DNA from 4 places in the Bacillus sp. FJAT-53060 genome. Region 4 is predicted to be linked to each of the others. Evidence: riboswitches for the same ligand, from Rfam matches in the RefSeq annotation. Region 4 holds a riboswitch; each other region holds the start of a gene.
The links. A riboswitch is a leader RNA that binds a small molecule or an ion and turns the genes downstream of it on or off. The one in region 4 is predicted to bind S-adenosylmethionine.
Positions count from the first base shown of each region.

Region 1: another riboswitch for S-adenosylmethionine. It lies ahead of WAX46_RS04010 (methionine biosynthesis PLP-dependent protein); the one in region 4 lies ahead of mtnW (2,3-diketo-5-methylthiopentyl-1-phosphate enolase).
Region 2: another riboswitch for S-adenosylmethionine. It lies ahead of metK (methionine adenosyltransferase); the one in region 4 lies ahead of mtnW (2,3-diketo-5-methylthiopentyl-1-phosphate enolase).
Region 3: another riboswitch for S-adenosylmethionine. It lies ahead of WAX46_RS07865 (methionine ABC transporter ATP-binding protein); the one in region 4 lies ahead of mtnW (2,3-diketo-5-methylthiopentyl-1-phosphate enolase).

Region 1 is NZ_JBAWSW010000006.1:25,045-32,949, reverse strand. Features, by position in the region: gene WAX46_RS04010 (methionine biosynthesis PLP-dependent protein) at 1-1,043, opposite strand, end outside; SAM riboswitch class I at 1,122-1,227, opposite strand; gene WAX46_RS04005 (esterase family protein) at 1,444-2,184, shown strand; gene WAX46_RS04000 (YjcG family protein) at 2,237-2,752, shown strand; gene WAX46_RS03995 (GNAT family N-acetyltransferase) at 2,759-3,196, shown strand; gene WAX46_RS03990 (hypothetical protein) at 3,277-3,534, opposite strand; gene WAX46_RS03985 (ATP-dependent helicase) at 3,661-5,970, shown strand; gene WAX46_RS03980 (stage VI sporulation protein F) at 5,987-6,244, opposite strand; gene WAX46_RS03975 (YjcZ family sporulation protein) at 6,383-6,496, opposite strand; gene WAX46_RS03970 (hypothetical protein) at 6,581-6,802, opposite strand; gene WAX46_RS03965 (hypothetical protein) at 6,881-7,006, opposite strand; gene WAX46_RS03960 (DUF1360 domain-containing protein) at 7,078-7,431, opposite strand; gene WAX46_RS03955 (spore coat protein) at 7,600-7,905, shown strand, end outside.
Region 2 is NZ_JBAWSW010000002.1:3,124-11,028, reverse strand. Features, by position in the region: gene asnB (asparagine synthase (glutamine-hydrolyzing)) at 1-1,391, opposite strand, end outside; gene metK (methionine adenosyltransferase) at 1,541-2,743, opposite strand; SAM riboswitch class I at 2,938-3,072, opposite strand; gene pckA (phosphoenolpyruvate carboxykinase (ATP)) at 3,299-4,885, shown strand; gene WAX46_RS01510 (DUF2584 domain-containing protein) at 4,922-5,164, opposite strand; gene WAX46_RS01505 (hypothetical protein) at 5,271-5,477, opposite strand; partial or broken gene WAX46_RS01500 (cytochrome c biogenesis CcdA family protein) at 5,796-6,516, shown strand; gene resA (thiol-disulfide oxidoreductase ResA) at 6,521-7,075, shown strand; gene WAX46_RS01490 (carotenoid biosynthesis protein) at 7,606-7,905, opposite strand, start outside.
Region 3 is NZ_JBAWSW010000015.1:50,208-58,112, reverse strand. Features, by position in the region: gene metQ (methionine ABC transporter substrate-binding lipoprotein MetQ) at 1-681, opposite strand, end outside; gene WAX46_RS07870 (methionine ABC transporter permease) at 696-1,364, opposite strand; gene WAX46_RS07865 (methionine ABC transporter ATP-binding protein) at 1,357-2,382, opposite strand; SAM riboswitch class I at 2,536-2,643, opposite strand; gene WAX46_RS07860 (SCP2 sterol-binding domain-containing protein) at 2,746-3,087, opposite strand; gene WAX46_RS07855 (thioredoxin family protein) at 3,208-3,510, opposite strand; gene WAX46_RS07850 (toprim domain-containing protein) at 3,523-3,867, opposite strand; gene WAX46_RS07845 (YusG family protein) at 3,999-4,235, opposite strand; gene gcvH (glycine cleavage system protein GcvH) at 4,281-4,664, opposite strand; gene WAX46_RS07835 (arsenate reductase family protein) at 4,730-5,086, opposite strand; gene WAX46_RS07830 (acyl-CoA dehydrogenase family protein) at 5,198-6,979, opposite strand; gene WAX46_RS07825 (acetyl-CoA C-acetyltransferase) at 6,994-7,905, opposite strand, start outside.
Region 4 is NZ_JBAWSW010000040.1:5,422-13,326, reverse strand. Features, by position in the region: gene WAX46_RS13070 (ATP-dependent Clp protease ATP-binding subunit) at 1-1,131, shown strand, start outside; gene motA (flagellar motor stator protein MotA) at 1,508-2,302, shown strand; gene motB (flagellar motor protein MotB) at 2,295-3,059, shown strand; gene WAX46_RS13055 (MarR family winged helix-turn-helix transcriptional regulator) at 3,092-3,547, opposite strand; gene WAX46_RS13050 (ATP-binding protein) at 3,752-5,257, shown strand; gene WAX46_RS13045 (aspartyl-phosphate phosphatase Spo0E family protein) at 5,305-5,547, opposite strand; partial or broken gene mtnW (2,3-diketo-5-methylthiopentyl-1-phosphate enolase) at 6,132-6,380, opposite strand; SAM riboswitch class I at 6,488-6,589, opposite strand; gene WAX46_RS13035 (pyridoxal phosphate-dependent aminotransferase) at 6,634-7,824, opposite strand.

The sequences.
Region 1 (7,905 bases), on a different contig from region 4:
ATCCCAACAGAGAAACGGAGCAGTTTGTTACACACACCGTTTGCAATGCGAATCTCCCCTGGAATGTCCATGTGCGTTTGCGTGGCAGGATACGTAATGAAGCTTTCGATTCCACCAAGGCTTTCTGCAAAACAAATCGTTTTTAGCTGCTTTAAAAATGGATTAACCCAGTCTTCTTTTACTACACGGAATGACAGCATCCCCCCCTTGCCTGGGTAAAGGACATCTTGGATTTCTGGCTGCTTCTCTAAAAAGTCGGCTAACTCCTTCGCATTTGCCTCGTGCTGTCTAATTCTAAGAGCCAACGTTTTCATCCCTCTCATTAAAAGCCATGAATCAAATGGAGATAAAACCGCTCCGATGGCGTTTTGATGCTGGAACATGTCCTCAGATAGCTGCTCCCCTTTTGTCACCACAAGCCCGGCAAGGACGTCGTTGTGTCCGCCTAAATATTTGGTTGCGCTATGAATGATAATATCCGCTCCAAGCGTAATCGGCTTTTGCAAGACTGGTGTGTAAAAGGTGTTATCGACAATGACCAAAGCGCCCTGTTCTTTTGCAATCTTCGCAATCTTTTGAATATCCGCTTCCTGCATGAGTGGATTAGTCGGCGTTTCAATAAAGACGGCTTTTGTGTTTGGCGTGATTTTAGAGCGTAAACAGTCTTCATCTGAAAAATCATCATATAAAAAACGAAGGCCATACTTTTTCCATTCGTTCTCGAATAAACGGTATGTACCGCCATATAAATCTGATGAAACAATCAGTTCATCTCCGCTCTCAAATAGAGCCATGATCGTTTGAATAGCAGCCATTCCCGAACTGAAGGCAAAACCGGCCGTCCCTTCTTCGAGTGAAGCAATCGCATTTTCTACGAGCTGTCTTGTTGGGTTTTTCGTCCGAATATAATCAAACCCTGTTGATTCACCAATGCCTCTATGTCTGTATGCTGTTGAAAGATAAACAGGGGGACTGACCGTGCCAGTCGCCTCTTCGCTACGGTTTCCAATTTGGGCTAATTTCGTTTCCACATGTTCTGTCATTTGACACCATCCTAAGTAAATATCTGATTTCAAAACAGAAAACCCCTTCTTCATAAGAAGAAGGGGTTTAATCGCTTCCTCTTATCTTCCAAGCAAAAAAGTTGCTTGCTGGATTTAGCACCTTGGTATATCACCGGTTGCTGAGGTTTCAAAGGGCCAGTCCCTCCACCTCTCACGATAAGAATGTGTTGTCTGTACTAATTCTTAATAATGTAACGCATTAAAACTCATTTTTCAAGTGGAAATGTAGCAATTAATTAAAATTTTCTGTATTTTGTAGCAGATTGGATGTCAGTAGATTTGATTGCATGTTAGTATATAGGAACAACGCTGTTTTTCATGTTACAATGAATGGAAACGTTTCACTTATGATGAATTTGGTTAGCTGGAGGAATGGATTATGGTGAAGAAAACAGGAATCATTCAAGAAGAAACTTTACAATCAAAAGAGCTTGGGACGGACATGACAGTTTTAATCTATTTGCCAGTCAATTACTCTCCCCTTTATACATATCATGTCATCATTGCACAAGATGGTCATGATTATTTCCGCTTAGGTAAAATAGGCAGACAGGCGGAAGAACTTATGCAAAACAAAGAAATCGAACGCTCGATTATTATTGGGATTCCGTATGAAAATGTCACTGAAAGGCGAAATACCTATCATCCAGACGGCAAAAAGTTTGAAGCGTATAAACGTTTTTTGGCAAATGAACTTGTCCATTATATTGATGAACACTATCCAACGTATCAAATTGGATCAGGACGTACGTTTATTGGTGATTCACTAGGTGCTACGATTTCACTCATGACAGCCATTGATTACCCTTCTTTATTTGGCGGGTTGATTTTGCAGTCTCCTTACGTCGATAAGACGGTCTTACAAGCAGTTAAACAATCAACATCTCTTTCTCATTATGCCATTATTCATCAAATTGGGTCAGAAGAAACGGCAGTGAAAACAACCGATGGTCAAGTGCTTGATTTTATCAAACCGAACGAAGACTTAAAGGCCCTTCTTGAACAGTCTGGTGCGGATTATTTATTTGAGACATTCGAAGGTGATCACAAATGGACGTTTTGGCAGCCGCTCATCGCTCCTTCGTTAAAAAGAATTCTCCCATATTCGTTTAACAACTGAATTTTGTTATAATAAAGAATAATAAATACTTTATTAATCAGGAGGGAACATGATGAAATACGGAGTTGTTTTATTTCCATCAAAAAAATTGCAAGATATTGCGAATTCTTATCGAAAACGTTATGATCCGAACTATTCACTCATACCGCCTCATTTAACATTACGAACACCTTTTGAGTTAACGGATTTAGAAGCAGCTGAGGTCGTCTCAACCCTACGAGATTATGCAAAAAATGCCTCTCCTATTACCTTACGTATTAAAAAATTCAGTTCATTCGCTCCTGTAAACAACGTCATATATATGAAAATAGAACCGAACCAGGAATTAACGGCTCTAAATGATAAATTGTACACTGATCCACTTGCTGGTACACCTGAATATGCATTTGTTCCGCATGTAACAGTGGCTCAAAAATTATCAGATGATGAGCATTCAGACGTACTTGGCACATTAAAGCTGAGAAAGATTGATCATGAAGAAACGGTTGATCGCTTCCACCTTTTATATCAATTAGACAATGGATCTTGGACCGTTTATGAAACATTTATTTTAGGAGAAGAGGGTTAAAGACATTTGAAAACAGTCATCGCAAAAGTACAAACACAACGAGAAGATGCATATTACGTTCGAAAAGAAGTTTTCGTGAAAGAACAAGAAGTCCCATTAGAGATCGAAATTGATGAACTAGAAGACGAAGCCATCCATTTTGTCATTTATAATGATGACAAAGAGCCACAGGCTGCTGCTAGACTACGTATCATTGAAGGTCAAAAGGGAAAGCTTGAACGGATTTGTGTGTTAAAAGAGGCGCGCTCTTTCGGCCTTGGCCACAAGCTATTAGAGGCGCTAGAGACCGAAGCTATTGCTAAAGGAGCAAAGGAAGCTGTCTTGCATGCACAAGTCCAAGCTCTTCCTTTCTACGAAAAGAAAGGCTACAAAGCCATTTCTGAACCGTTTGAAGAAGCAGGTATCACACATGTCAAAATGACAAAAACACTATCTGCTAGATAACAAAGTAAAGCCAGGGCATCATGGATGCTCTGGCTTTTCTAGATTCATCATCATTCGGATAGGTAAGAAAGCGCAATCATTTATATATAGACATTGATATAAATGCCCTTTCCTTCTTCCATAAACATATCTCGCACAAAGCGTTCCCGCTTTTTTTGCTGAACTTTCTTTTCTGCTTCTGTCATTAAGTCCTCTTTTTTCTCCAGCTCTCTGTATACCTTGTCATGAAAAGTGCGCGTGACCTTTGTCACTTTCGCATAGTCTTCTTTATCCTGAGGAGCAGGACGGTTGCTATACTGAAAATACAGATCCGGCTGAATCGGGGCTATATATCCCATCAAAAACGCCTCCTTTGCTTCTCTTCTATTCTACTATTCCCTAATTATGACTGTATGAAACTTGCTTCATTTGATATGATTAGATTTGTTTCTTTTTAAGATTGATTGACAATTGGAGGACTAGCTTTGAAATGCGCACGACGACATGATCGAACGATCTCATTACATATGTATTCGAGAGAACATTATCAATTCCTCTATGATGAGGGAAAAAAGGGGCACTTATCTTGCCCATATTGCGGACAACCCGTCTTTTTCAGATTAAATATACATGAAGAACCTACCTTTATTCATAAGCAAACGTCTCAGCAGGAGATGTGCGAAAAGGCTGAAGAACAACAAGACATGAAAACGACAGAACCAGAGGAAAGTGCTTCCTACAAAGAACTTGACGGCTTCCGTTTTCCAACTGGCAAACAGATCATCTCGCAAACGAAGGAATCGTTTGACTGGCAGGAACCAAGGTTGGTTCATTTGAGCGAAGCCATCCATTTAGAAGAGAATAAACATGTACATACCATCGACCTCTTTCCGCAAATCACCTTTAGTACACCGCAGCTTCAAGCTGTGACACATCAAGACGGTCCAATGCTTGTGCTTGCTGGTGCCGGCAGCGGGAAAACAAGGGTGCTGACGGCTAGAGCAGCTTATCTGATTTCGCACCATCAAATGCCCGCTCATCATATATTACTCGTGACCTTCACCACAAAAGCAAGCAGTGAGATGAAAGAAAGGCTGCGCAAGCAATACCAGCTTCATCCCTCACAAGAGAGTCAGGTCGTGACGGGCACCTTCCACAGTCTTTTTTATAAAATGCTGCTTCATGATGATCCGAAGAGATGGAACGGCCAGCACCTAATCAAATTTGACTGGCAAAAGGAACAGTACATTCGCAAAGCGCTCATGAATGAAGGGCTTGATGAGAAAGAGTATCCAACCGATCAGGTGCTACAATCGATTGGTTATTGGAAAAATGCTTTTTTACCAGACGAACTTCCTGAGCTGAAAGATGAAAGGGAAAAGCAAATGTGGACGATCTATCAGTTGTATGAACAGCAAAAAAGAGACAATCAGCAATTTGACTTTGATGACATGGCGATTGCCTGCTTACACATGCTGACTGAACAGCCTGAACTCCTCAAACGATATCAAAAACGATTCAAGTATATTTTGGTGGATGAATTTCAGGATATTAATCCGGTTCAATATCAATTAATTCAACTGTTAGCCGGAGAATCCGAGCAGCTATTTTGTGTCGGTGATGATGATCAAGCCATTTATGCCTTTAGAGGAAGTAATCCCGCTTTCATTCTTGATTTCAAGCAGGACTATCCTTCCGCTCAGATCGTCCATTTACATGCGAATTACCGTTCTCACCATACAATTGTCGCAAGTGCAGATGCCATCATTAAAAAAAATCAGCATCGTTATGAGAAAACGTTAAAAGCCGTTCGTGCTGAGAAAGTCCCTCCGACTCTCTTTTATCCATATGATGAGGAAGAGGAAGCGACCATGATCGCAGCAGATATTCTGGATAAAATGAAAAACGGAGCAAAGCCGAATGATTTCTGTGTGCTGTTTAGGACCAAAACAGGCGGACGCGCCATTTATGAACGGCTTCATCAATCGGCCATTCCATATGAGACGGATGCTGGCGTCAAAGCCTTTTACAGCAGACGAATGGTTCGGATACTGCTCGCCTTTCTTTCTTTAAGTCAAGATGCAGATGATGTCGCTGCAATGAAACAGTTGCTGCCGGTTTTCTTTTTAAAGCAACAGACACTGAATACTCTAAAGGTCCTGACCATTACGGAAGATTGTTCAATGGTAGAAGCGCTTGGAAAACTAACAGACATTCAGCCGTTTCAGCGTAAAAAGCTCCAATCGATCGTTCCTCTTTTCCGAACTTTACGAACGTTAAAGCCGTCTGACGCTGTGGCATTTATTGAACAACAGATGGGACTTGGCGATTACTTAAAAAAACGTGTGAACGATACAAATGTGCTTGAAAAAGGGGCGGATGATGTACGTGATGTGAAAACAGCCGCCAAACGCTTTGAAACGATTGAAGCCTTTCTCTCACATGCTGAACATATGAAATCTGCCGAAAAGGAAAAAACAGACGAACCAGGTGTTCAGCTCATGACGATCCACCGCGCAAAGGGGCTTGAATTCCAAACGGTGTACATCACTTGTGTGATCGACGGTGCACTACCTCATGATTTCGCACTTGATGAACTAAGAAATGGTGATGAAGAAGCCCTTGAAGAAGAGCGGCGTTTATTATACGTTGCCATGACAAGAGCAGAACAATACCTCTATCTATCTGTCCCTTCTTTTAGAAGAGGAAAAACCGCTCATCATTCTCGTTTTTTGTACCCTCTTCTGAAGAAAAACCGTGAATTGTTCACACAAAAACAACAGGCCCCCCTTTGACTGGAGAGCCTGTTGTTTATTTTTTGTTGTTCATCATTTTAGCGATTGTATTGAAATCAAGCTTTTCTTTTCCACTTGTAATCGATTGGACGATTTTGTCTTCCATTTCTTTAGGTACACGTTTGTTCGCAAGCTGCGCTACTTTTTTAATAACACCTCGAACAGTGGCCTCATCTTTAAAGTTGGCATTTTGCAACGATCCTGCAAGCTTAAAGACATCATTCATATTGACACCTGTTTTATTTTCGACACTTTTAAAGAATTTATTATCCATTCATTTGCCTCCTCTTTGTGGAGTAATCACCATACTATATGAAAATAGGGGAGATATGTGCCTATCCTACTGCCTTGTTTGACCAAAGAGAAAGGAAAGCAAAAGGCTTCCCCATTGCTTCCCTCACCTTCTGACTGTTTAGTTAAAGAAAGAAGCACCAACGATGATGAGAAGAATAAACAACACGACGACAAGAACAAAAGTTGAACCATAACCGCCGCCATAGCCGCCACCGTAACCGTAACAACCCATATTTAAGCACCTCCTCTACTCCATTACAAAATATGAAAAAAACAAGAAATGGTTTGGACGATCAGATAAAAAAGTGCGGAAATTTTATTTCTGCTGTTTAAATACATAATCTGCGTCTCCATGACGCATCATGAATGCCTCTGTTTCTTTCGCAAAGGCGTCCATCTTCTCGCCAAATACCTTTAAGTGCTGCTCAAGATCATTCGCTTTATTAGCTAGATCCATTTCAACCTTTTCATACGCTTGTTCTTTCCCATCATGAGGTTTAGTGAACAAAGAGCCGATTAATTGTTCGAATGCGTCCATTCTGGTCACCCCTTCTCTCTTTCATATGCAGAACTCGAAAAAAGGGCAACAAAAAAACCGGATAAATCCGGCTTTCTACTATTCATATTTCTTTTTCTTTCCACAGCCGCAGCTAGTCTTCTTGATTTTTTTTTTATAAACAGATTGGTTTGACTGCGCTGGATAACCTTGAAGCATATGTGAAGGCGTTTCAGTTGGTTTCATCGCAACCCTTCCTTTCCTATTCCATGTTAGTATATGCATTTTTTTAAAGCGTGTCTGATCAGAATGCCTGTTTATTTCACAAGCAGCTTCGACACGACTGCTTCGATAATGCCTGCTGCTGCGGCAATCGCTAATAGTAAATTAAGCCACATGCTGACGAGAGGAAAAAGTATGTATATCACAAGTAAAGCAGCAGTACACCACATGCCCGTACACCAATAACAGCTTAATAATTCTCCTACCCAAGACCGCAGTCCTTTTCCTTTGATGATAATATATGTCTCGACTTCACCTTGTTCGTTTATTTCTTCTTGCTCTTCATGAAATAAACGGCGAAAAGGGGCAGTAATAGTATCAAACACGACCAATCTCGTCAGCCGAAAGGATGCGAGGGCAAACACGACAAAAGACAAAGCACCAATCAGGAAATCTCCACCTCCTTCTTTCTTCTTTTTCCGTCCTTTCTTTATATATGCAAACAGAAGGACCGCCATGATGATTCGAGTGGAAGTAAAATTGGGTTCTACTTTTTCACGCTTTCCGATTCCACCTTGAATCCCTGCTGCATTAAATAATGTATAGATAAGAAAGGAGTGAAAGTATTGTCTATTGAAGAAAGTGCTGATTTATTATACACACAACTGTTAAACGAATTAATGAGCAATTATGATGATTTCTTTGAGATCAAGGATTCCGAAAATGTCACGATTCATAAATCAGATGTAACAGCCGCACTCTCCCTTCAAGCGACCGTAACGACAATCATTACTCTTTTAATTCAAATTCTTGTACCAGACGATGAATTGGCTATAGAGATCACAGAGCAGCTTTTATCCACACAACAAGTGACAGTCCAAAAGAAAACGGTGATTCAAATCATCAATTGCTATAACGTCACG
Region 2 (7,905 bases), on a different contig from region 4:
TCACTGTAACCTGCACTTTCCTCGAAGTATGTCTTCGTCACGTCACGATACGTGATGTTCGGATCATACTGTTTTAATAGGTTTTTCTTCACTGGCTCTTCAAAGATTTTCGCATTGCCGATATATCGTTCCTCTAGTGGCGTACAGCCGCGAACGATAAAGCTTTTCCCTTTCATTCCTTCTGGCATTAAACGCGCAAGACGAAGAAGAAGCTTTTTCAGCATGGATGGAACAGGTTCAAATGGCTTTAAGGAAAGAGGCTCACGGTAAATATTATATCCACCAAACAGCTCGTCCGCTCCCTCACCAGAAAGAACAACTGTGACTTGTTTCTTCGCTTCTTTTGCGACGAAATAAAGTGGAATCGCCGCCGGATCAGCTAGCGGATCATCTAAATGCCAGACAATCTTCGGAAGCTCGTTCATATATTCCTCTGGGGAAATAACGGCACTAAAGTTTTGTAAGCCCAGCTTATCAGCTGTTTCCTTTGCCACATCCACTTCACTAAAACCATCTTGCTGAAAGCCAACAGAGAACGTCTTCAACTCAGGGTGAAATTCCTTTGCCACAGACACGATAAAGGAAGAATCAATACCACCTGATAGGAACGAACCAACAGGCACATCACTTCTCATGTGTACCTTCACAGAATCATATATTGCATCTCTCACTTCTTCTATTAATTTCCGCTCTTGTGTTTGTTCAGGTTTGAATTGAACTTTCCAATACGTTTTAAATTCAATGTCTTGGTGAGGACGCAACGTAAACTGGTGGCCTGGCTCCACTTTGAGCACTTTTTGATCAAGTGTATTTGGCTCAGGAACGAACTGGAAAGACATGTATTGCTGCAAAGAGGTCTCATCAAATAAGATGTTCTCATTCACAGCCATTAAACTTTTGCGTTCAGAAGCAAAGTACACCTTCTCATCTATTTGTGTAAAATAAAGCGGTTTGATTCCAAAAGGGTCTCTTGCGCCATATAATAGCTGTGCTTCTTTATCCCAAATTAAAAATGCAAACATTCCGCGAAGCTTAGAAGCCGCTTCTTCTTTATAATGACGGTATGTGGCAAGAAGGACTTCTGTATCAGAATCTGTACTGAACGTGTAGCCTTTTTTCACAAGCTCTTCCTTCAGCTCCACATAGTTATAAATTTCTCCATTGAAAATAATCCAATATTTTTCATCTTCATAAGAAAAAGGCTGCTTTCCATGTTCAACATCTATTATACTTAAACGTCTAAATCCAAAACCTACATGCTCATCATGAAAGTATCCCTCATCATCTGGACCACGATGAACGATGAGACGATTCATTTGTTTAATTAACTCTTCCTGCTCTGTAGTTTCGGACAATGGACGGTGATTAAATACACCAACAAACCCACACATATTATTGCCTCCACGTTATGTTATTTCTTTAAAAGTAGACCTATAATTAGACAGTATTTTGCCCTATTTCGTTTCACATTTTTATGCTTTTTGTTAAAATTTTTTTAATCAAAAGGAAAACCGCTTAAAATAAGCGGTTTAATATGTTTTTATTGTCCTAATGCTTCTTTGCGAAGCGTGTCTGCCTTATCTATTTTTTCCCATGGAAGATCTAAGTCGTGACGGCCAAAATGTCCGTATGCAGCTGTTTGTTTATAGATAGGGCGACGCAGGTCAAGCATTTTAATAATGCCAGCCGGACGAAGATCAAAGTTCACACGAACCACTTCAATTAACTTTTCTTCAGACGCTTTTCCTGTTCCAAATGTATCAATTGAAATCGATACAGGCTGTGCTACACCAATTGCATAAGCAAGTTGTACTTCACAAGAATCTGCAAGGCCAGCTGCTACGATGTTTTTCGCTACGTAGCGAGCAGCGTATGCCGCAGAACGGTCAACCTTCGTTGCATCCTTTCCAGAGAAAGCACCGCCGCCATGACGAGCGTAGCCGCCATACGTGTCAACGATGATTTTACGTCCGGTTAAACCAGCATCCCCTTGAGGTCCACCGATCACGAAACGACCTGTTGGGTTAATAAAGTATTTTGTCTCTTCATCAATCAGTTCACTTGGAACCACAGGGTTAATCACATGCTCTTTTATGTCGCTTTGAATTTGTTCAAGTGTCACTTCTGGTGCATGCTGTGTGGAGATAACCACTGTATCAATACGAGCAGGTTTGTTTTGCTCATCATATTCAACTGTTACTTGTGTTTTTCCATCTGGACGAAGATATGCAAGTGTTTCATCCTTGCGAACTTCTGTTAAACGACGAGATAATTTATGCGCTAGTGAAATCGGCAGCGGCATAAGCTCTTCTGTTTCGTTGTTTGCAAAACCAAACATAAGCCCTTGATCACCTGCACCGATTGCATCAATTTCTTCTTCGGTCATTGTTCCTTCACGTGCTTCAAGTGCTTTGTCTACACCTTGCGCAATATCAGCAGACTGCTCATCAATTGACGTAAGAACCGCACATGTTTCCGCATCAAAACCATATTTCGCACGTGTGTAGCCAATTTCTTTAATCGTGTCACGTACCGTGTTTGGAATATCGACATAAGTAGACGTTGTAATCTCACCGCTTACTAATACGAGACCGGTTGTTACAGAAGTTTCACAGGCAACGCGTGCATTTGGATCTTTCTTTAAAATTTCATCCAAAATGCTGTCTGAAATTTGATCACAGATTTTATCCGGATGTCCTTCCGTCACTGATTCTGAAGTAAATAAACGACGATTTTGACTCATAATGGCTATTTCCTCCTGTACAAGACCACATCATCCCAAAATGAGGTCTCCAATTATGATACGGAACTCGTTCCCTCTTATATGAAAACATTTATATTAGAGATGTTATTGGCAATTTGTTCATAGGGTTTCCCCAAAATAAAAAAACCATTTCCTTCATTGTGAGGAAAGGGTCTGAGATCGCATGCCTTTCACTCTTATCGCTCAAGGTGTTCTTGTACCTTGCATCAGGTTAGCACCTTGGTTTCTCAGCATATTCATGCCTTTTTCATAAGAAACCGGTTGCTGGGCTTCATCGGGCCTGTCCCTCCACCAACTCGGGATAAGAGTATCCGTTCAATAAGATATCTTATATTAAATCCTTGCGTCATGTCAATGCTTCATAGGAATTATCTTCCCTCTTTTTTTACCTCATGATTAGCATCACCAAAAAGCATATTTTCATTGCAGAAATGAAAAAACACACACAAAAACATTCAAATAGTATAGACTATTATTATTAATGTGTTATACTAATTGAAACAAACAAATTCAACGGTAAAGGAAGGGTTTTTTATGAACTCAGTGGATTTAAAAGAAGATTTGCAGTCATTGCTCTCATTAGGAAATACGCACCAAAATTTATCTGTTCCGAAACTTGTTGAAAAGATTTTGGCCCGTCATGAAGGGGTTTTGACATCAACAGGTGCTGTCCGTGCCACAACTGGTGCCTACACTGGACGTTCACCTAAAGATAAATTTATCGTTAAAGAAGATAGCTCTGAGCATAAAATTGATTGGGGTCAAGTGAATCAGCCGATCTCTAAAGACGCTTTTGATCGTTTATATACAAAGGTTGTGTCATACTTAAAAGAACGTGATGAACTATTTGTCTTTGAAGGATTCGCGGGCGCTGATGAAAGATACCGTATGCCGATTACAGTTGTAAACGAATTTGCATGGCACAATCTCTTTGCAAAGCAGCTATTTATCAGACCTGACGGATCAACACCATCATCAAACGAAAAACCTTTCACCATCTTATCTGCCCCTCACTTTAAAGCAGATCCTGAAACAGATGGAACAAACTCTGAAACGTTTATTATCGTTTCTTTCGAAAAACGGACGATTCTCATCGGCGGAACAGAATATGCAGGAGAGATGAAGAAATCCATTTTCTCTGTGATGAACTATCTGCTGCCTGAGCAAAATATTCTATCTATGCACTGCTCAGCAAACGTTGGTCAAGAAGGCGATGTCGCATTATTCTTTGGTCTTTCAGGAACTGGGAAAACAACGCTTTCTGCAAGCGCAAGCCGCAAGCTCATCGGAGACGATGAACACGGCTGGTCTGGCACAGGTGTCTTCAATATCGAGGGCGGATGCTATGCGAAATGTGTGAACTTAAGTGAAGAAAAAGAACCACAAATTTACAAAGCCATCAGCTTCGGCTCAGTGCTTGAAAATGTTGTTCTTGATGAAGAAACACGTGAAGCGGATTATGATGACACATTCTTTACTGAAAATACACGTGCTGCTTATCCAATCGAAATGATTGATAACATCGTGAAACCAAGTATTGCAGGTCATCCATCTGCCATTGTCTTTTTAACAGCTGATGCATTTGGCGTTTTACCTCCAATCAGCCGTTTAACGAAAGAACAGGCTATGTACCATTTCTTAAGCGGCTATACAAGTAAATTAGCAGGAACTGAACGCGGGGTGACGTCTCCAGAAACAACGTTCTCTACTTGCTTCGGTTCACCGTTCTTGCCACTTCCAGCTCACGTCTATGCAGAAATGCTCGGCAAAAAAATCGATGAGCACGGCGCTAAAGTATTCCTTGTGAATACAGGCTGGACTGGCGGAGGCTATGGTACGGGTAAACGAATGAATCTTGCTCATACAAGAGCGATGGTGCAGGCAGCGATCGAAGGTGACCTTGACAATGCCGAACTGATCACTGACGATATCTTTGGATTACACATTCCACTTCATATTCCAGGTGTACCAGATGAAGTGCTTCAACCTGCTAAAACGTGGGCAGACCAAGATGCTTATCAAGAAAAAGCACACTTCCTTGCCACTGAATTTAAAAAGAACTTCAAAAAATTCAGCCATGCAGCAAGTGACATTGAAGCAAAAGGCGGACCACTCGTCTAAAAAACAAAAGCTGAGGGATTTATTTCCTCAGCTTTTTTAATTCGTTGAATGCAATGACACAAGGCGATAAGTTACCTTGGTGACATTGTCTGTGAGCTCCAACTTTTCAACAAATGCTGTCCCAGTTTTTTCTCCATCTTTCGTTTTACGCACTTCAAGCGGAATATTTAATGGATAAATGCGGTAACCTTCCTTCATGAGCTCAAACACATTTTCTTCAATTCTTACCTCTTTCCCTTTCGTGACAATCATTGTATTAAATTCAACAGGCATTCCCATAATGAAAATCCCCCTACTTTCTATATTTCTTTCTTCCATTTATTTTACCACATTTCCGCTTTTTCGGCTGTGCATCTATGTCGTCAGCCGTCTGACAACCTCTCGATCATGCTGAGGCGGGAAATAATGATTGTATCCGTGAAAAAACCATGTTTCCAGACTTCCCGTGGATGCTTGACAGTTTTTTATTTAAAAAGCTAGGGCGATCTTTTTCATCGATCAAATGGCGGTAGACAGTGAGTGCTTCCACCCCTGAAATGACTTGATCTGCCTCATAATCTGCTGATCTCTCTCCCCCTTGCAACTTTAACACTATTAAAAAACATTTTTCCTTTTTTAAATTCAAGTGTATGGTATAGTTATAGATGGTAATATATTCCTAAAAAGAAGGTGTAGTTACAATGTTTATGCTATCTACTTTACATTAAAATCTGGAGAAGTATTGTATTTACAGTATTTAAAAATGGAAGTACTATCAAACATTTGCTCCAAAAACAAGTTCATTCTCTTATAAGTTCCCTAATGCTGGACCAGGAAAGTAAGAGCTTATTGGTTACCCAAATGCCTTAAAATCAGGTTGTCATTCAATATTCTCTATTAGAGCCAAATAAAAACTAAAGGCGATGATATTTTGCAAACTGATATTTCAATTTTACTAACTCTTGGTGCAGGAGTTTTAACTTTTCTTTCACCTTGTGTATTCCCTCTTTATCCTGCTTTTCTTTCCTACATAACTGGATTAAGTGTAAATGAAATACAAAGTGGTGAATTACGTGGACAAAAAAAGCCATTCTTCATACAATTTGTTTTTTACTTGGTTTTTCAGTTATTTACTTAGTTTTAGGATTTGGTACAGCTGAAGGTGCGACTCATTTAAAAGTATGGTATTTCAATATGGTAATTTAATTCGACAAATTGGCGCAACTTTAATGGTGATCTTTGGACTTATAACACTTGGACTTTTACAACCAAAGTTTTTAATGAAAGAGCATAAATTACATATTCAAAATAAACCAACTGGTTATATTGGGTCAGTTGTGGTTGGTCTGGCTTTTGCAGTCGGTTGGACGCCTTGTACAGGTCCAATTTTGGCTACTACATTAGCACTTGTTGGTACAAACCCATCACAAGGATTATGGTATATGGCTACTTATATTTTAGGTTTTAGTGTTCCATTTCTTCTAATGGCATTTTTTACAACCAAGTTGACTTTTTTAAAAAAATACAACAGCGTAATGATGAAAATCGGGGGCATAATCATGATTATTATGGGAATTATCCTCTTTTTTGACAAGTTAACACTTATCAATTCATTATTACAACCTTTTTTTGGAGAATTTCAAGGATCCTAAATAGTTGGGAGTAAAAAAAAATGAAAAAAAACAAAGAACAATATTCCGTGATCTAATTTTATTATCATTTGCATTTATTATTATTTGGGTCCTATATTCCAACTCAAAGAAAGATGAGATGAATGTGTTGGCTATTGGAGATGAAGCCCCTAATTTTAAATTGACAGATTTAAATGGACAAACACATATGCTTTCAGATTATAAAGAAAAAGCTGTTATGCTTAATTTTTGGGGAACGTGGTGTGGTCCATGTGCTCGTGAAATGCCAGCAATAGAAAAACAATATCAGTTATATAAAGATAAAGATAAAGATTTTGAAATTATCTCTATTAATTTAGCTCAATCAAAATTAGAAGTAGAGAATTTTACAAACAAATATAATTTGACATTCCCTGTAACTATTGATAAAACGAATTCTGTTTCGAATGCTTATAATGTCGTGCAACTTCCAGCTACCATATTCATCGACAAAGAAGGAAAAATCAACAAAATAGTAAAAGGTGAACTAGACGAATCTTCAATTTCTAAATTCATAGAGAATATTTTACCAACAAACTAACATGTAGAAGAGATGACGTTCGAGGAACGGGAGCTAGAACAATCGTCTTTATGCTTCTTCTACTGCTTCCTTCATTCCGTACAATAGCAAATGCCCCCACTTGCGTTCTTTTGCTTGGATTTGGCTTGCAACTCGCTGTTTCCTTTCCTTAATCTGCTCCATCTTTTCCTCTCATTTTCGTAAACGTTCTGCTTTCAAACGGGGTTTTCTTGATAAACAGGTTTTTGGGTGTGGTGAATGAGTCCTTCCCACCACGAGTTGTGATTGGCGAGATATAGTGCAGGAAGCTTCTCCTTTGGGGACACATTCCTTGCATCATCACACAGCGGAAATGTTTATTAAGTAACTATCGTTCAAGATAAAGATAAAATATTCGTTTAAACGATCGGTTTTAGTGGCTTTCTTTCAAATCGAACCCTTCCTTCACACAAGGTGACAATGACAAGTGCTAGAGGTCAAGCAACACAATCCATATCCCCGCTTCAATGGCTCGTTTCCATTTCGTCTTTTGTGTTGATAAAAAAAAGCTATTATGCAAAAGCAATCGTTAAAGGCATTCCTGTCACAAGAAAAACGAGCATCGGATAATAATCATATGCCCCGAATGGAAACCCTGTTGTGATTACCACCCATTCCACTGTAAACGTAAGAACCCCCGCAATGGCCGATCTTTTTATACCAAGGTCCATTCCCATAAATGTTTCGGCCAATCTCCTGACGCAGCATGCGTACAGCACAAGAAAAGTTCCATTCGCAAACTGAAGCCATACAGGCACTTCAAAAAAGACCATCAACATAAGTCCTACCAAATACCAACCAACAAATACCCA
Region 3 (7,905 bases), on a different contig from region 4:
CGGATTGTTCTTTGTTTGCTCAAGTTCAATTGAATCTTTTTTCGGATTCAATTTATTTTGAATCGCATAGTTTACGTTAATAAACACGGCATCGCCTTCACTGTTTTCATAAGCTTTGGCTGTTAGTTCAGGAGCGATTTTTTTGAATTTTAGGTTCTTAGGGTTTTCTTTAATGTTCTTCACTGTTGTGTTGATTGTATCAACTTTTGGATCAAGCTTGATGACACCAGCATTTTGTAAAAGTGCAAGCATACGTCCTTGCTCAGCCACATTGTTTGTCATGATGATTGTGCCGCCGTTTGGAATATCCTTCACTGATTTGTATTTCTTAGAATAGATACCGAAAGGCTCAAGGTGAACATCACCCGCACTCACTAGGTTATAATCTTTGTTTGATTTATTTTCTTCGTTTAAGTAAGGGGTATGTTGGAAAAAGTTCGCATCCACTTCTTTTTCAGCTAACGCTTTGTTGTACATTTTATAATCGCTAAGTACTTTCACTTTTAGATCGTAGCCTTTTTCTTTCAGAAGTGGTTTTGCTTCTTCAAGAATCTCGGCATGTGGTGTTTTTGAAGCTGCAACCGTGATGGTTTTGCTTTCGCTTGCGTTATTAGATGAACCGCATGCAGCTAAAATGCCTGCAAATGCTAGAAATAATCCACTTAAAATCAATTTCTTCATGAATAAATCCTCCCTTAACGTTTATCAATTTTGTTTGTAATCAAATCACCGATTATTTGAATAATAAAGACGATGATGAGAATAAATACAGTGGCTACAAGTGTGACATCTGTATTACCAGATTGGTATCCTTCCACATACGCGAGGTCACCAAGTCCGCCTGCCCCAATTGCACCTGCGATTGCAGTAGAGCCAATAAGAGCAATAGCTGTCACGGTAATGCCTGAAATGAGAGCTGGCAGTGATTCTGGAAGCAATACTTTGAAAATAATCGTAGACGTTTTAGCCCCCATGGATCGTGCTGCTTCAATGACTCCTTTGTCTACTTCACGAAGTGCAATTTCGACGAGACGTGCATAGAAAGGAGCTGACCCAATGACAAGGGCTGGTAGTGCTGCATTTGGACCTAAAATAGTACCCATAATTAGTTTTGTAAACCCTAATAAAAGAATGATCAAAATGATAAAAGGAATCGATCTGAAAATGTTGACGACTGCACCGATGACAGCATTTATCGGTTTATTTTCCCAAAGGCCGCCTTTGCTAGTTAGAAATAGCAATAGTCCAAGGATGATACCGATGACAAAAGCAAATGCTAGTGAAATGAGCGTCATATAAACCGTTTCACCCGTTGCATTCCAAATGACATCTAGGTCAACGTTCGGAAACCATCTCTCAAACATGTGTCATCACCTCGATTTCAACCTGTTTGCTCTGGATATAGGCGATGGCTTTTTCAACCTCGTTCTCATCTCCATTCATATGGATAAAGAGAGTTCCAAACGCGCCTTCCTGCGTTTGAGAAATCTTTCCTTGCAAGATGTTCACTTCGACCTTGAAAGATCGAATGATTTCAGTGATCAGTGGCTGTTCCGCAGAATCGCCGATAAAGGACAACCGTACTACCTGACCTTCTTTCACTCGCTCTAAGACGTGCTCGATTGTTTCTTTCGCTTCCTCTGGTTCAGCAAGCTGTTTCACAAATCGCTTCGTCATTTCTTCCTTCGGCTGTCTGAAGACGGGTAATACTTCGCCTTCTTCGACAATGCGTCCATTTTCCATCACTGCCACACGATGACAGATTTTGCGAATGACATGCATTTCGTGTGTGATCAGCACAATTGTTAGCCCTAATCGTTTATTGATATCGGCCAAAAGCTCAAGGATCGAATCTGTTGTTTGCGGATCAAGCGCAGACGTTGCTTCGTCACAAAGAAGAACTTTGGGGTCATTCGCTAATGCTCTCGCAATACCTACACGCTGCTTTTGTCCACCACTTAGCTGAGAAGGATAAGCATTTTCTTTTCCTTCTAAACCGACCAATTTAATCAGTTCATTTGCACGGGCTCTCCGTTTTAACGTCGGTACACCTGCAATCTCAAGGGGGAACATAATATTTTGTCGCACTGTTCTCGACCAGAGTAGGTTAAAGTGCTGGAAGATCATGCTAATTTCCTGTCTTGCTTTACGAAGTTTCGCATTCGATACTTCATTGATCCGATTGCCTGCCACTTCAACAATCCCTTCTGTTGGCAGCTCCAGACCGTTTAGTAGGCGAATAAGGGAGCTTTTCCCTGCCCCGCTATACCCGATAATTCCGAATATTTCACCTTTATCGATATCCAAGTTGACGTCTTTCACGGCATTAACATTTCCGCTTTTTGAATGATACGTTTTAGATACATTCTGTAAATGGATCACAGTCTGTTCACCTGCTTTCTTGCTGAATCTATAGGTTGCCATCACATTGTTCATTTATTCTTCTTACTGTCATGACTCAGCTTGACGTCAGGTCAGTAAAAAAGACCTAACTGCAACGCAAGCAGAAAGGCCTTTTATTTCAAATACGCCTTTCTCTCATCTTTCAAAGCGTTGCGGCTTTGAGTGAATTGGCACCATTTCAGCTATGCTGATGGTTGCCGGGTTTCATAGGGCACGTCCCTCCACCTCTCTTAATAAGAGAAAATATGTTGTTTTATGTGATGTTCATGTTTTTACTAACGTAGAATATCATGCTATCTCAGATATGTCAACGCTGTAAATCACTAATTTCCAAGTAAACGACTACGTTATCATCTTTCTGAAAAAACCGTTCGTCAGCCAAAGCACGGCCTCTAGTCTAAGCAGCGCGCGGAATGATCCTTTCACCTTGACTTGTCCCCGGCTAATCAGCTGCTGTAACGACAGATCACCATCTAATAATTGAAGAATTTCTTTTCTCTCACCATAAAAGATGAGATCCGATAACTCAATTGCAGGCAGTTTCTTCACTTCACCACGTTCATCCACAATCAGTGTACAAGAGTCAGTTTCCGCCTCAAATGTAATCTTCAAGGATGATGATGGGAGCAGCGGCTTTAACAATAATTGCTGCTTTGTGTTTCCATGGGCTTTCACATTTTCCACATGTATAACCTCCCTGTCATTTGGTTGTACATAACATTTCTCTACTAACATCGGCTTGTCCTTTATAAATAGCTCGACAAATTTTCAAATGAATTGCTTGAAATATGACAAAAAACCGCTTTATTTAGCGGTTTCAATCATTTCATGAAGATATGGAACTGAGTGAAAGGCATAGCCTTTTTGTACGATCTCACCCTTTTTAAACAGAAGATAGCAAGGTACACTTTCGATCTCAAATGCTTTCGCAAAACTTGGTGAATAGTTTAAATTGTTCTCGTAAAATGGAACATTCGGCTGCATCGCGTCTACTACTGACAGCATTTTCTTTGCCAGTTGGCATGTTCCGCAAAATGGTGTATATAAGTACAAAAGAAATAAATCGTCCTCTATTTCCTTGAATGCATGCTCTTTAATCTCTTTCATATACGTCCACCCTCATAAATATTTGGAATGAACATCAATGTTTGCAGCTAATAGGATAGATGCAATGTGGGCTGACGGTGAAGCGGCCACTTCGCGGTACGTTCTGTCGACAAAAAGATGAAGTGCTTCAGGGAATTCTTTTCGAAATTGCTTCCGCAGTTTGTCCCCAGCATCGTCACTGTCTGCTAATATGTAAACGTCTTTCCCTAATAAATCGTCCACAAGCTGATCCAGCTTGGATGTACTGATGGTGCCATTGGTGCAAATGATGGTAACAGGTTCACTTATGACTTCTTTTAGCTTTTGTTTGTCCGATTTACCTTCTACTATGATGACCTTTTCTATCTCGACATTCATGACGATCACCCGGCCCTTTTGACGTTGATTCACTTCTTCCTTAGATTACAATCTTTCATTCAGGTTGTAAAGATTGGGCACTTGGTCACTAAAAAGACTGCAGCATGTACTCACTGCAGCCTAACCTGTGATTAGCACCAGCCATTTTCATCGTCACAGTCTACATATTTTTCAGTTCCATGGGTCAATGTATCGGACAGACGATAAAAGCGATTTTGATCATAGGAATAACCCGATTTTAACTCATATTGATTTTCACTAATCATCGTGCCAATCTCTTCATTTAGATAGTAAAGCATCATGCCACCTTCTTTGAATCGCCCAGTGACATGCTCTGTTATATCCACCTGTTCTTTTTGAAAGGACAAATTGGACACCCCCCCATAAAGGTAGAGTGTCCAATTTCACAAAAATTAGTCTTCTTTTGTCATTGCTTCATATTGCTCAGCTGTCATTAAGCTCTCGATTTCAGATGCATCAGCTGGTTCAACAACAATCATCCATGCTTGTTCGTATGGAGAGTCGTTTACGAATTCTGGGCTGTCATCTAGTTGATCGTTTACTTCGACGATTGTGCCGTTGATCGGTGCGTATAGTTCAGAAACAGTTTTCACTGATTCTACACTTCCGAAAGGCTCGTCCGCTGTGATTTTGTCTCCTACTTCAGGAAGCTCAACGAAAACGATATCGCCTAGCTCAGATTGAGCGAAATGAGTAATACCGATACGCACCTTATCTCCTTCTACCTTGACCCATTCATGTTCTTCTGAATAACGTAAATCTTTTGGTGTGCTCATTCAATACCCTCCAGTCTATTGTTTCCGCCTATATTGAAGATACCACAATCTGAATGAAAGTTACATCATTTCCAGACGCTTTTAAATGTATCTTCATTAAATCCAACTGTTACTCGTTTACCTTCTGTTGTAATCGGACGCTTAATCAGCATTCCGTTAGACGCAAGTAATTCTAGCTGCTCGTCCTCTGACATTGCAGGAAGTTTATCTTTCAGCTGTAACTCTCGGTAAGTTTGTCCGCTTGTGTTAAAGAATTTCTTCAACTCTAAACCGCTTTTTTCGTAAAGTACTTTTAGTGTTTCTTTATCAGGCGTCTCTTCGACGATATGTATGCTGTTGATGTCTTTATTGTGTTCTTCAAGCCACTTTTTTGCTTTTCGGCATGTACCACAAGTTGGGTATTCGTAAAAATCTAAAGCCACCATTATCACCTCCTGCAAATTGTGACAACATTTTATCACAAAATATTTTAAAAACCTAAATGTATGCTTACAAAAAGGTGCGGAGTTGTATCCGCACCTTCAAATCGTTTTTTATACGAAATATTTGTCTGCTTCAAAGATACGTTTAGCCACCTCACGCTTTTTGGCGATGACATTGATCGGGGTGAATCTTGTCAGCTTGCGAAGAGCTGACAGGCTCATGCGGAGTGAATCCCCTTCCTCCATGGCGATCAAGGATTCTTTTGCATGTGCTTCAATCTTTAAAAAGGCTTCCTGTGTAAAAATTTGTGTGTAGGCTAGCTTTTGAGCGTTCTTTTCTGAACCTGATGTAGCGATTGCCTTTTCTGTACGTAAGATCGCTGATTCAGCAGCAAACATTTCATTCACGATATCCGCTATATTCACAAGTATTTCTTGCTCCTTTTCTAGCGCTTTCCCGTACTTCATCGTTGCCATACCTGCCACCATCAAGGCAATCTTTTTCGCATGGACGAGCAAATATTTTTCTTGATCGAGCGGCTGATCACCCGGCTCTTCCGGCATCATCATCATGAGCTCTTCCTGCAAGGTTTGAGCTTTTTGAAGAAGAGGAAGCTCCCCTTTCATCGCTTTCTTCAAGAATGTGCCTGGCACAAGCAAACGGTTGATTTCATTTGTTCCTTCAAAAATACGATTAATTCTTGAGTCACGATAGGCTCTTTCGACCTCGTATTCTTGCATGAATCCATATCCGCCGTGTATCTGCACTCCTTCATCCACAATATAATCTAATGTTTCGGAGCCAAGCACTTTACAGAGAGAACATTCAATTGCATATTCAGCAATAGATTGCGCAATTTGTTTCCCATCCTTTTGCTCCTCTTCACTTAATAGACCCATCCGCTGTTCAAACAAGCCCACTGTGCGGTAAACAGCACTTTCCATGGCATACAGCTTTGCTGACATGTTGGCTACTTTTTCACCAATTAAGCTAAATTGAGAAATAGGCGTTTTGAACTGCTTACGCTGGTTGGCATATTCTGCTGATAATTGAATGACTCGTTTTGAAGCACCTATAGTGCCGACCGCCAGCTTGTAACGACCAATATTCAAAATGTTAAAGGCAATGACATGCCCTCTTCCGGCTTCACCAAGTAAATTCTCTTTTGGTACTTGGGCATCTTCCAGAATTAATGTTCTCGTCGATGATCCCTTAATACCCATCTTTTTCTCCTCTGGTCCAGTTTTGACACCTGGAAAATCCTTTTCTACGATAAAAGCAGAGAAGTGTTCTCCGTCAATCTTAGCATAAACGACAAAGACATCTGCAAAAGCGGAGTTCGTGATCCACTGCTTTTCTCCATTAAGGACATAATGTGTTCCAGCTTCATTCAGTACAGCAGTTGTTTTTGCCCCAAGTGCGTCAGACCCTGATCCTGGCTCTGTCAGTGCGTACGCCGCAATGGTTTCTCCAGAGGCGAGCCCAGGCAAGTACGTTTCCTTTTGTTCTTGATTTCCAAACAACACAATTGGCAGAGAACCGATGCCAACATGGGCGCCATAGGAAAGAGAGAAGCTACCTGCCCTTGCGAATTTTTCAGTAATGATGGCTGAGCTAACCTTATCTAACCCAAGTCCTCCGAATTCCTCTGGAACGTCAGCCCCAAGTAGTCCAAGCTCTCCAGCTTTTTTTAAGAGCCGAACAGAATGCTCGAATTCATGATTTTCAATTTGTTCTATGTGCGGGACAACATCTTGTAAAATGTAATCCTCTGTTGTCTTCCCTATCATCTGATGCTCATCAGAGAAATCCTCGGGCGTAAAGATATGCTCATAATTCGTCTCATCAATTAAGAAACTGCCACCCTTTTTTACATCTTCCATTGCTTTCATCCTGAATTCCCCCTTTAGATCAATTCAAAAATGCCTGCGGCTCCCATTCCTCCACCAATACACATCGTTACAATGCCAAATTGCTCGTTTCGTCGTTTCATTTCATGAATGAGTGACAGCGTTAGTTTCGTTCCTGTACAGCCTAACGGGTGTCCTAACGCAATCGCCCCTCCATTGACATTCACCTTCTCTTCATCTATCCCTAAATGGCGAATGACTTGTATGGCCTGAGAGGCAAAGGCTTCGTTTAATTCAAATAGCCCAATGTCCTTCAGCTCAAGTCCAGCAATTTTCAACGCACGCGGAATGGCTTCAACCGGACCAATTCCCATGACCTCAGGTGGTACACCGCCAACAGCAAACGCTCTAAACTTAGCGAGCGGCTGAAGAGAAAGAGAGGACGCTTTTTCACGATCCATCATCATTACACACGCCGCACCATCACTTGTTTGTGAGGAGTTTCCTGCGGTCACTGTGCCTTTTGTTGAGAAAGCGGGACGTAAGGTTGAGAGGATTTCCTCTGTTGTGCCAGCTCTCACGCCTTCATCCTGTGAGAACGTAAATAGATGTTCTTCTAATTGATACTGCTCTCCTACCCGTCTTTCCGTCACATCAACAGGCACAATTTCATCTGAAAAATTCCCTTCCTGTAATGCCTGTGCTGCCTTTTGATGACTTCTCACCGCAAAGGCATCTTGATCTTGCCGGGTAACCTGATACTTTTGTGCCACTTGCTCCGCCGTGTGCCCCATGCTCATGTAGTATTCAGGCGCTTGCTCTGCCAAAAGTGCATTTGGGCGAATGGAATGTCCCATCATCGGCACCTGTGACATAGATTCGACTCCTCCGGCTAAAACGGTTTCTGCTTGCCCCAGCATAATCCGTTCACCAGCGTAAGCGATAGACTGAAGACCGGACGAACAGTA
Region 4 (7,905 bases):
ACAAACCGTCTTGCGCAAATCGCCGCAGAAAAAAAAGCTGCTTTAAAAGAAGAACAATATGAAAAAGCAGCGAAGCTTCGAGATGAAGAAGAAGCGATTGAATCAAGACTTCAAAATAAAACAAATCACAAAGAACATGTCGTCACAACTGAAGACATTCAAGCCATTGTGGAAGAACAAACAGGCATCCCAGTCGGCAAACTGCTAGTAGACGAACAAACAAAATTGAAAGAAATTGACATCCGCCTAAAAGCGCGAGTCATTGGTCAAGAACATGCGGTTGAAAAAGTGGCGAAAGCTGTAAAAAGAAGCAGAGCTGGCTTAAAGGCAAAACATAGACCGACTGGCTCCTTCCTCTTCGTTGGACCAACAGGTGTCGGGAAAACCGAATTATCCAAAACGTTAGCTGAAGAATTATTCGGTTCAAAAGATGCCATCATACGTTTAGATATGAGTGAGTACATGGAGAAACATTCCGTATCCAAAATCATCGGTTCCCCTCCTGGTTATGTTGGGCATGATGAAGCTGGTCAGCTCACTGAAAAGGTCCGCAGAAAACCATATAGCATTATTTTGCTTGATGAAATCGAAAAAGCACATCCTGATGTCCAGCACATGTTCTTGCAAATCATGGAGGATGGCCGATTAACAGATAGCCAAGGTAGAACCGTCAGCTTTAAAGACACGGTCATCATCATGACAAGTAATGCAGGCAGCAATGATAAAACAGTCAAAGTCGGCTTCCAGTCTGATCAGAAAGAATCGATTGAGGAACCATTACTAATTGATTCACTCAGCACCTATTTCAAACCAGAATTTTTGAACCGTTTTGATAGCATCATTCATTTTGTCTCATTAGACAAAAACGATTTAGTTCAAATTGTTGATCTTCTGCTCAATGAGCTATCAGAGCAATTAAAAGAGCAAAATCTAACCGTTCACGTTACAAACGAAGCAAAAGCAAAAATAGCAGAGCTTGGATATCATCCTCAATTTGGTGCCCGTCCATTACGAAGAACCATTCAAGAGCACATCGAGGATCAAATGACTGAGATCTTGCTTGAAGAAGAACATCTTTCTGGTTTTACAGTTGATGTTGAACATGATGAAATTGTTGTGAAAAAAGGATAAGTACATCCTAAGGAGGATGAAAAGCTCCATCATATTGTGATGGCTAAGTTCCACCTGTAAGCTGACGCTCACCTGGCTCTTTTCTTTTACGATAAAAGAAAAGGAGGTGGATCACATGATGAACTGGAGTTATGACCTTATCAAAATCATGTATGAAGAAAAATTAAAAGAACTACTTTTAAATAAAAGCGACTCAAATTAATGAACTGGAAATTCCCTTCTATTAAAGAAGGGGTTTCTTTTTACGGTGTATAGAAAGCGGTTTCGTCAAAATTTCTTCACAGAAACTGTCTTAATTTTATATTCTGACTAAAACCCTTCTAGAACACACCGATATTAACTATAGAAAAAGATAGTTAAAGGATTTGGTGAGATAATGGACAAAACATCGTTAATTGGTATTATTTTAGCATTTATTGCACTGAGTGTCGGTATAGTTTTGAAAGGTGTGAGTCTAACCGCTCTTATCAACCCGGCGGCTATATTGATAATTATTGTCGGGACCATTGCAGCTGTTGTCATTGCATTCCCATCTAGTGAGATTAAGAAAACGCCAAAATTGTTCGGAAAAATTTTCAAAGACAGCCAGCTACCAACGATTCAAGAAATGATCCCTCTTTTTTCAAACTGGGCACAAATTGCTCGTCGTGAAGGTCTTTTAGCATTAGAAGCAAATCTTGAGGAAGTAGATGATGATTTCCTAAATAACGGCTTAAGCATGGCGGTTGATGGCCAAAGTGCAGAATTTATTCGAGACGTATTAACAGAAGAAGTCGATGCGATGTCGGAAAGACATCAGTCAGGTGCATTAATCTTTACACAAGCAGGAACATACGCACCAACTCTTGGTGTACTTGGCGCAGTTGTTGGGTTGATTGCTGCACTTGCAAACATGGGAGATATTGAACAACTAGGACACGCCATCAGTGCTGCCTTCGTTGCCACACTGCTTGGGATTTTTACTGGGTATGTTTTATGGCATCCATTTGCGAACAAGCTTAAACGTAAATCCAAAGAAGAAGTCAAACTTCGTCTTATTATGATTGAAGGCATTCTTTCTGTTCTTGAAGGGCAATCTCCAAAAGTCATTGAACAAAAACTTTCGATGTACTTACCAGCGAATGAACGTGCAAATTTTGTCATTGAAGAAGGAGAAAAACAGAATGGCTAGGAAACGTAAAAAACATGATCACGATGAACATGTAGATGAGTCTTGGCTTATCCCTTATGCCGATCTTCTGACGCTTCTTCTCGCCCTCTTCATTGTGCTCTTTGCATCTAGTTCCATTGATGCTGCAAAATATGAACAGATGGCCAAGTCTTTTAATGTTGTCTTTACTGGTGGTACTGGTGTTATGGATCAATCAAGCATGCAAAGCACTGAGGAAACCGAAAACAGTAATCAAATCAAGAAATCAGCAGAGGAAGATGAAGAAGCCAAAGCGAAAGCCCGAGATCACGCGGTACTCACAAAGGTAAAAAAACAAGTGGATTCATTCATTGCAAATAAAAACCTTGAGTCTAAACTTGAAACAAAGCTCACAGATGAAGGTTTGCTTATTACAATTGAAGACAGTATTTTCTTTGATTCTGGCCGAGCGGTCATTCGTCCACAAGATGTCCCGTTAGCAAAAGAAATTTCAAAGCTGCTCGTCATTAACCCCGCACATGACATTGTCATTAGCGGACATACAGATAATGTACCCATCAGAAATTCAGAATTTAAATCCAACTGGTATTTAAGCGCCATTCGTGCTGTCAACTTCTTAAATATTCTACTAGAGAACAGCAACCTAGACCAAGAGAATTTTAGTACAAAAGGGTACGGTGAATTTAAGCCGATTACCTCAAACAATACAGCGGAAGGCAGAAGTAAAAACAGACGCGTAGAAGTACTCATTTTACCAATTGAGAAAAAAGGGAAATAAAAAAGGAAGCCAGTGGCTTCTTTTTTATATGTTTATTCTTTATGATCATATAAATGTTTTGCACGCAGTCCCACATGTTTGAGCATATCAATACAGGCATCCTGCTCTTCTTCACTTAGCACACTAATCATCTCATGGATTTCTTTCGCATGATCTGGGAAGATGTCATCAAGCAAAGCTCGTCCTTGTTCCGTAATATGTGCAAATGTCACCCTGCGGTCATCCGCACAATCCTTACGACTTAGAAGTTCTTTTTTCTCCAATTTATCGACCACATATGTGATACTTCCGCTTGCTAGTAGAATCTTATCGCCAATATGCTGTAGCGGCTGATCACCTTTATGATATAGCAATTCTAGTACAGCAAATTCAGTCGGATTCAGACCGTGCTTAACTATATGTTTGTTCATGTGATGATTAATTGAACGATAGGCACGTGATAATACAATAAATAATTTCAAAGATTTCTCAACATTAAGATTTTCCATTCTTTATCATCCTTTATAAAATGCACCCCACTAATGTGACATTAATAAAGAATAAGTAAAATGTCAACATCTTGATTCTTTATTAGCATGAAAATGAGACCAGAACGAATCACCTAATTTTTTAAAAATTACACAAGTGATCGTAATATAGATAGTTTCAATGCTATAATAAGTCTATTAGGTAAAACGTTGGAGCGATGAATGATGAGAATACTGAAAGGGTTTTGGAAGAAGGTCAGACTATACCTTATTTTGGTGATGATTCCAACCCTAATCATTAGTTATTTTATCTACGAAAAAGAAACGGAAAAAATTGATTTAAAAAACAAACAAACCGCTACAATTATGTTAAATATTCACAAAAACCAAATGAATTATTTAATTAGTGAAACAGAAGCGAGATTATCATCCCTTTCCATGGGATTTGACCAGCCATTGGAAACGAAAAAAGTAAAGAACATCCTAGATAAAATTTATAAACAAGAACCTCGTTTTTCAGGCTTGTATCTCCTAGACAAAAAAGGAAATGTAACAGCAAGCACCACACCGTTAAAGGAAAAAATCAATCTATCCTTCAGAGATTATTTTAAGCGCATTCAAGTGACAAAGCAGACCGTGATCACGGATAACTATGTGAGTAGAATTACAAAACAGCGGATTCTCTCCATTTGTGTACCAGTTTTGGATGAAAACGAACAAGTCACAAATGTGCTAGTCGCAGCCATTCAAATTGATTATTTAAAAAACATTATGAATGTATTGAATCCAGAGCTTCATTTTAAGATGCTGAACCAGAATGGCCATGTTGTGTTTACAAGTGGACCGCAGCCAGCATCAGAAAAAGGCAGCACCGTGTCTACATATTTAGATGAAAACAGCTGGAAGCTAGAGGTTTATCCTCAGCGTGCTACAACAAGTGAAGTGCTGTCTGTTATGTTGTTTCCCTTATCCAGTGCATTTATTTTATTAAATATTCTATTCACACTTGTCCAATATATCATTTTAAGAAGGCAAACCCAGCAGGAGCGTCATCAAAATGAAGCGCAAAAGCTTGAATTGATTGGAACACTCGCAGCAAGTACGGCGCACGAAATCCGCAACCCATTAACAGGCATCAGCGGATTTATACAGCTACTGCAAAAGAAGTATCATTCAGAAGAAGATCAGCTCTATTTTTCTGTTATAGAGGAAGAAATTAAACGGATTAACCAAATAGTCAGTGAGTTTCTTGTGTTAGGAAAACCAACTGCAGAAAAATGGCAGAATAATTCGGTGAAAGAAATTGTGAGTGAAATTATGCCGATCGTTTTCTCTGAGGCTAACCTTTATAATGTCGAGGTTGATTTGCAAATCAATACAATTCAAGATGTTGGTGTATATTGCACGAAGGATCACATTAAACAAGTCGTATTAAATGTAGCAAAAAATTCTCTAGAAGCTATGCCAAATGGCGGTCATTTGAAGATTGTGATTGAAGCTGAGAAAGAACATGTCATCATTAAAGTGAAAGATACGGGTGAAGGCATTCCAGAAGAGATGCTAAAGCATATCTTCCAGCCATTTATTACGTCGAAGGAAAAAGGAACCGGCCTTGGGCTTGTCGTGTGTAAGCGAATCATTTCGATGTATGGCGGGACAATCGATATTCATAGCGAAGTGAATAAAGGAACAACGGTTATGATCATTCTCCCTTCCGCTCAATCCTTTTAGCTGAAGCATACAGCCGGTTTTGCTTATGCAAGACCGGTTTTTTCATGTCAGTAAGAGGGACGATTCACAGATAAGAGACTCATTTGGGACACAAGATCATGAAAGGAGGTAACAGAATGTTTCTCATGAAAAAGAAGATGCTGGTACTCATTCATCAGATTGTCCAGTTCTTGACTGTATTTGATTGTCGTCTCACCAGTATACCCTTCCACTTGAGCAGCTTCTACCATCTGTTTTCTCTTCTCATCAATTGACATTAGCAACTGTTCTTTCCTTACATACATATTCATTATCTCAGCTCCCGCAATGAATTCATCTGCTACTCTCTAAATTTCCGACACCAAAATTATACCTTATTTGTAAATTAAATAAAATGTGCTTATTTTATTTAATTTTTTACAGCCAAAGAACTTTTACCCAAACATATCTGGGTAAACTTCAAATTTGAACAGGCAGGACTGACATATTGGATTAAACAGAATTTTATCCTATGCAAAAGATCAATATCAACTATTTTCTTTCTCATTTTATACCTAATTTCCTAAAAAAGCAGATTAAGAGATCACGTCTTGCGCTTTGTATATGTCTCGAATTTCCTTTTGCAAAACAGCCAAAATTACTTATTTTTATTGTTATGTTAAATTATACTTTTATGATAACTGATTTAGTAGTTTTTCAATATCCCAATGTTCATAAATAACCCCTTGCTTTTCTAAATAAACTGCCGCCTCTTGTTCGTTCTCAAGTAATGTGTTCTCGCATCAGCTCCAATCGGCCTTCCTTGCTCGACCTTTAAAATCGAAGGTTCTACCAGCTAAATTGACTGCATATAACGTGCGAACCCTTTCTCTTCATATGTTTTTTTTTAAATAGTCAGACTTCTTTTAAATCTGCCGAAAAGTCTATACCGACAAGCTTTATTTTTTCTATCTAGTGAAAGTTTTCCAAAAATCGACGTTAAAACGGCGGGTATGTCAGCTGAAAAGTTGCCTCAGGGCAAGCAATTTTCACCTCTAATTGATAAAGGCCATTTTCACCCGATCGTTAATCCAAACGCGATATGCTCCGCTTTTCGGTCAATTTGTTCATCCGCTCGGTGTGTTTGTACATATGTTGCTGTAATTCACTCACTAGGAATCCCCTTTTCGATTGCTTCCTGCTTATGTCAATAAAAAAACCTCTTTAAGTGCTTGGTCAGCACCTTAAAGAGGTTTCGTCTCATTCATCCGAATCTTATCTCTCAGCGCTTGCTGCAAGAATTAGCACCATGCTTCATGGAAGTCAGTTGCCGGGCTTTATTAGGCTAGTCCCTCTGCCTATGCTTAATAAGAATATTCAATTTTCTTAAATATTGGCTGAATTATCGCACCATTTTTTTACGTTGACAATGACTTTTTTTCAAACAACTGCAATGAAGCGATTCGATCAGCAGCTTCTTTTAACCGCTCCTCACTTGTTAAAAGGCCTACTCTGACGTAGCCTTCACCGTGTGTACCAAAGCCATTCCCCGGCGCAACGACTACATGCGCTTTCTCTAATAATAAGTCAGAAAAAGATTCAGATGTATACCCATCAGGCACTTTTAACCAAGCAAAAAACGACCCCTTCGGTACACATACGTCCCAGCCAATCTCCTTGCATAGAGCGATCCACGTATTACGTCTTTTCTCATATCGATCATTTTGCACCTTTACGCACGTTTGATCACCTAAAAGTGCTTCTGCTGCTGCATCTTGTGTCGCTTTAAAAAGTGACACAAACAGATGCTCCTGATAAAGCTCAATGGCTTCAATCACAGACGGATTACCTGCAGCAAAACCTACTCTCCAGCCTGCCATATTAAATGTTTTAGACAATGTAAAAATTTCGATTCCTGTCTCTTTCGCTCCTTCTACTTGCAAGAAGCTGATAGGCTTTTCACCATCAAATCCAATACCGCCATATGCGAAATCATGAACAACACACATCCTGTAATCTTTCGCAAAAGTAACAGTTTCTTCAAAAAATGCACGACTTGCAGTGGCGCCAGTCGGATTGTTTGGATAATTTAAGTACATCAATTTTGCCTTTTTCTTATCATCCTCTGACAATAGATTGTAATCAGGTAAAAATTGATGTTTTTCAAGCAGAGGCATGGTGACCATGTTGGCTCCAGCAAGCACGGCACCTGACCAATAATCAGGATAACCAGGGTCCGGAACAAGTAGCGTATCATTAGGATTCAGTAAGCATTGTGGCAGCTCAACAAGTCCCGCTTTCCCGCCAAATAAAATCGCAATCTCCGTCATTGGGTCAAGCGTGACGCCATATTCTCTTTCATAAAAGACAGCGGCGGCTTTTTTTAATTTTGCTGTTCCACGGAATGAGGAGTATTGATGATTTTCAGGCTTTGCTACAGCTTCCTGCATGGCTTTCACAATATGTGACGGGGTTGGCTGATCAGGATTTCCCTGGCCTAAATTAATCACATCTACCCCTTCCTGCACTTTTTTCTGTACCTTTTGGACAAGCGCTGCAAAAAACTGTTTCGGTAAATGTTTCAACACATCTGATTGTTGAAATTCCATCTCTTCACCTTCTATTCAAGTTACTTGACAATACACTCACTGTAATAGATTGTTTTATGAATTGTAAAGCCATTTCGGAAA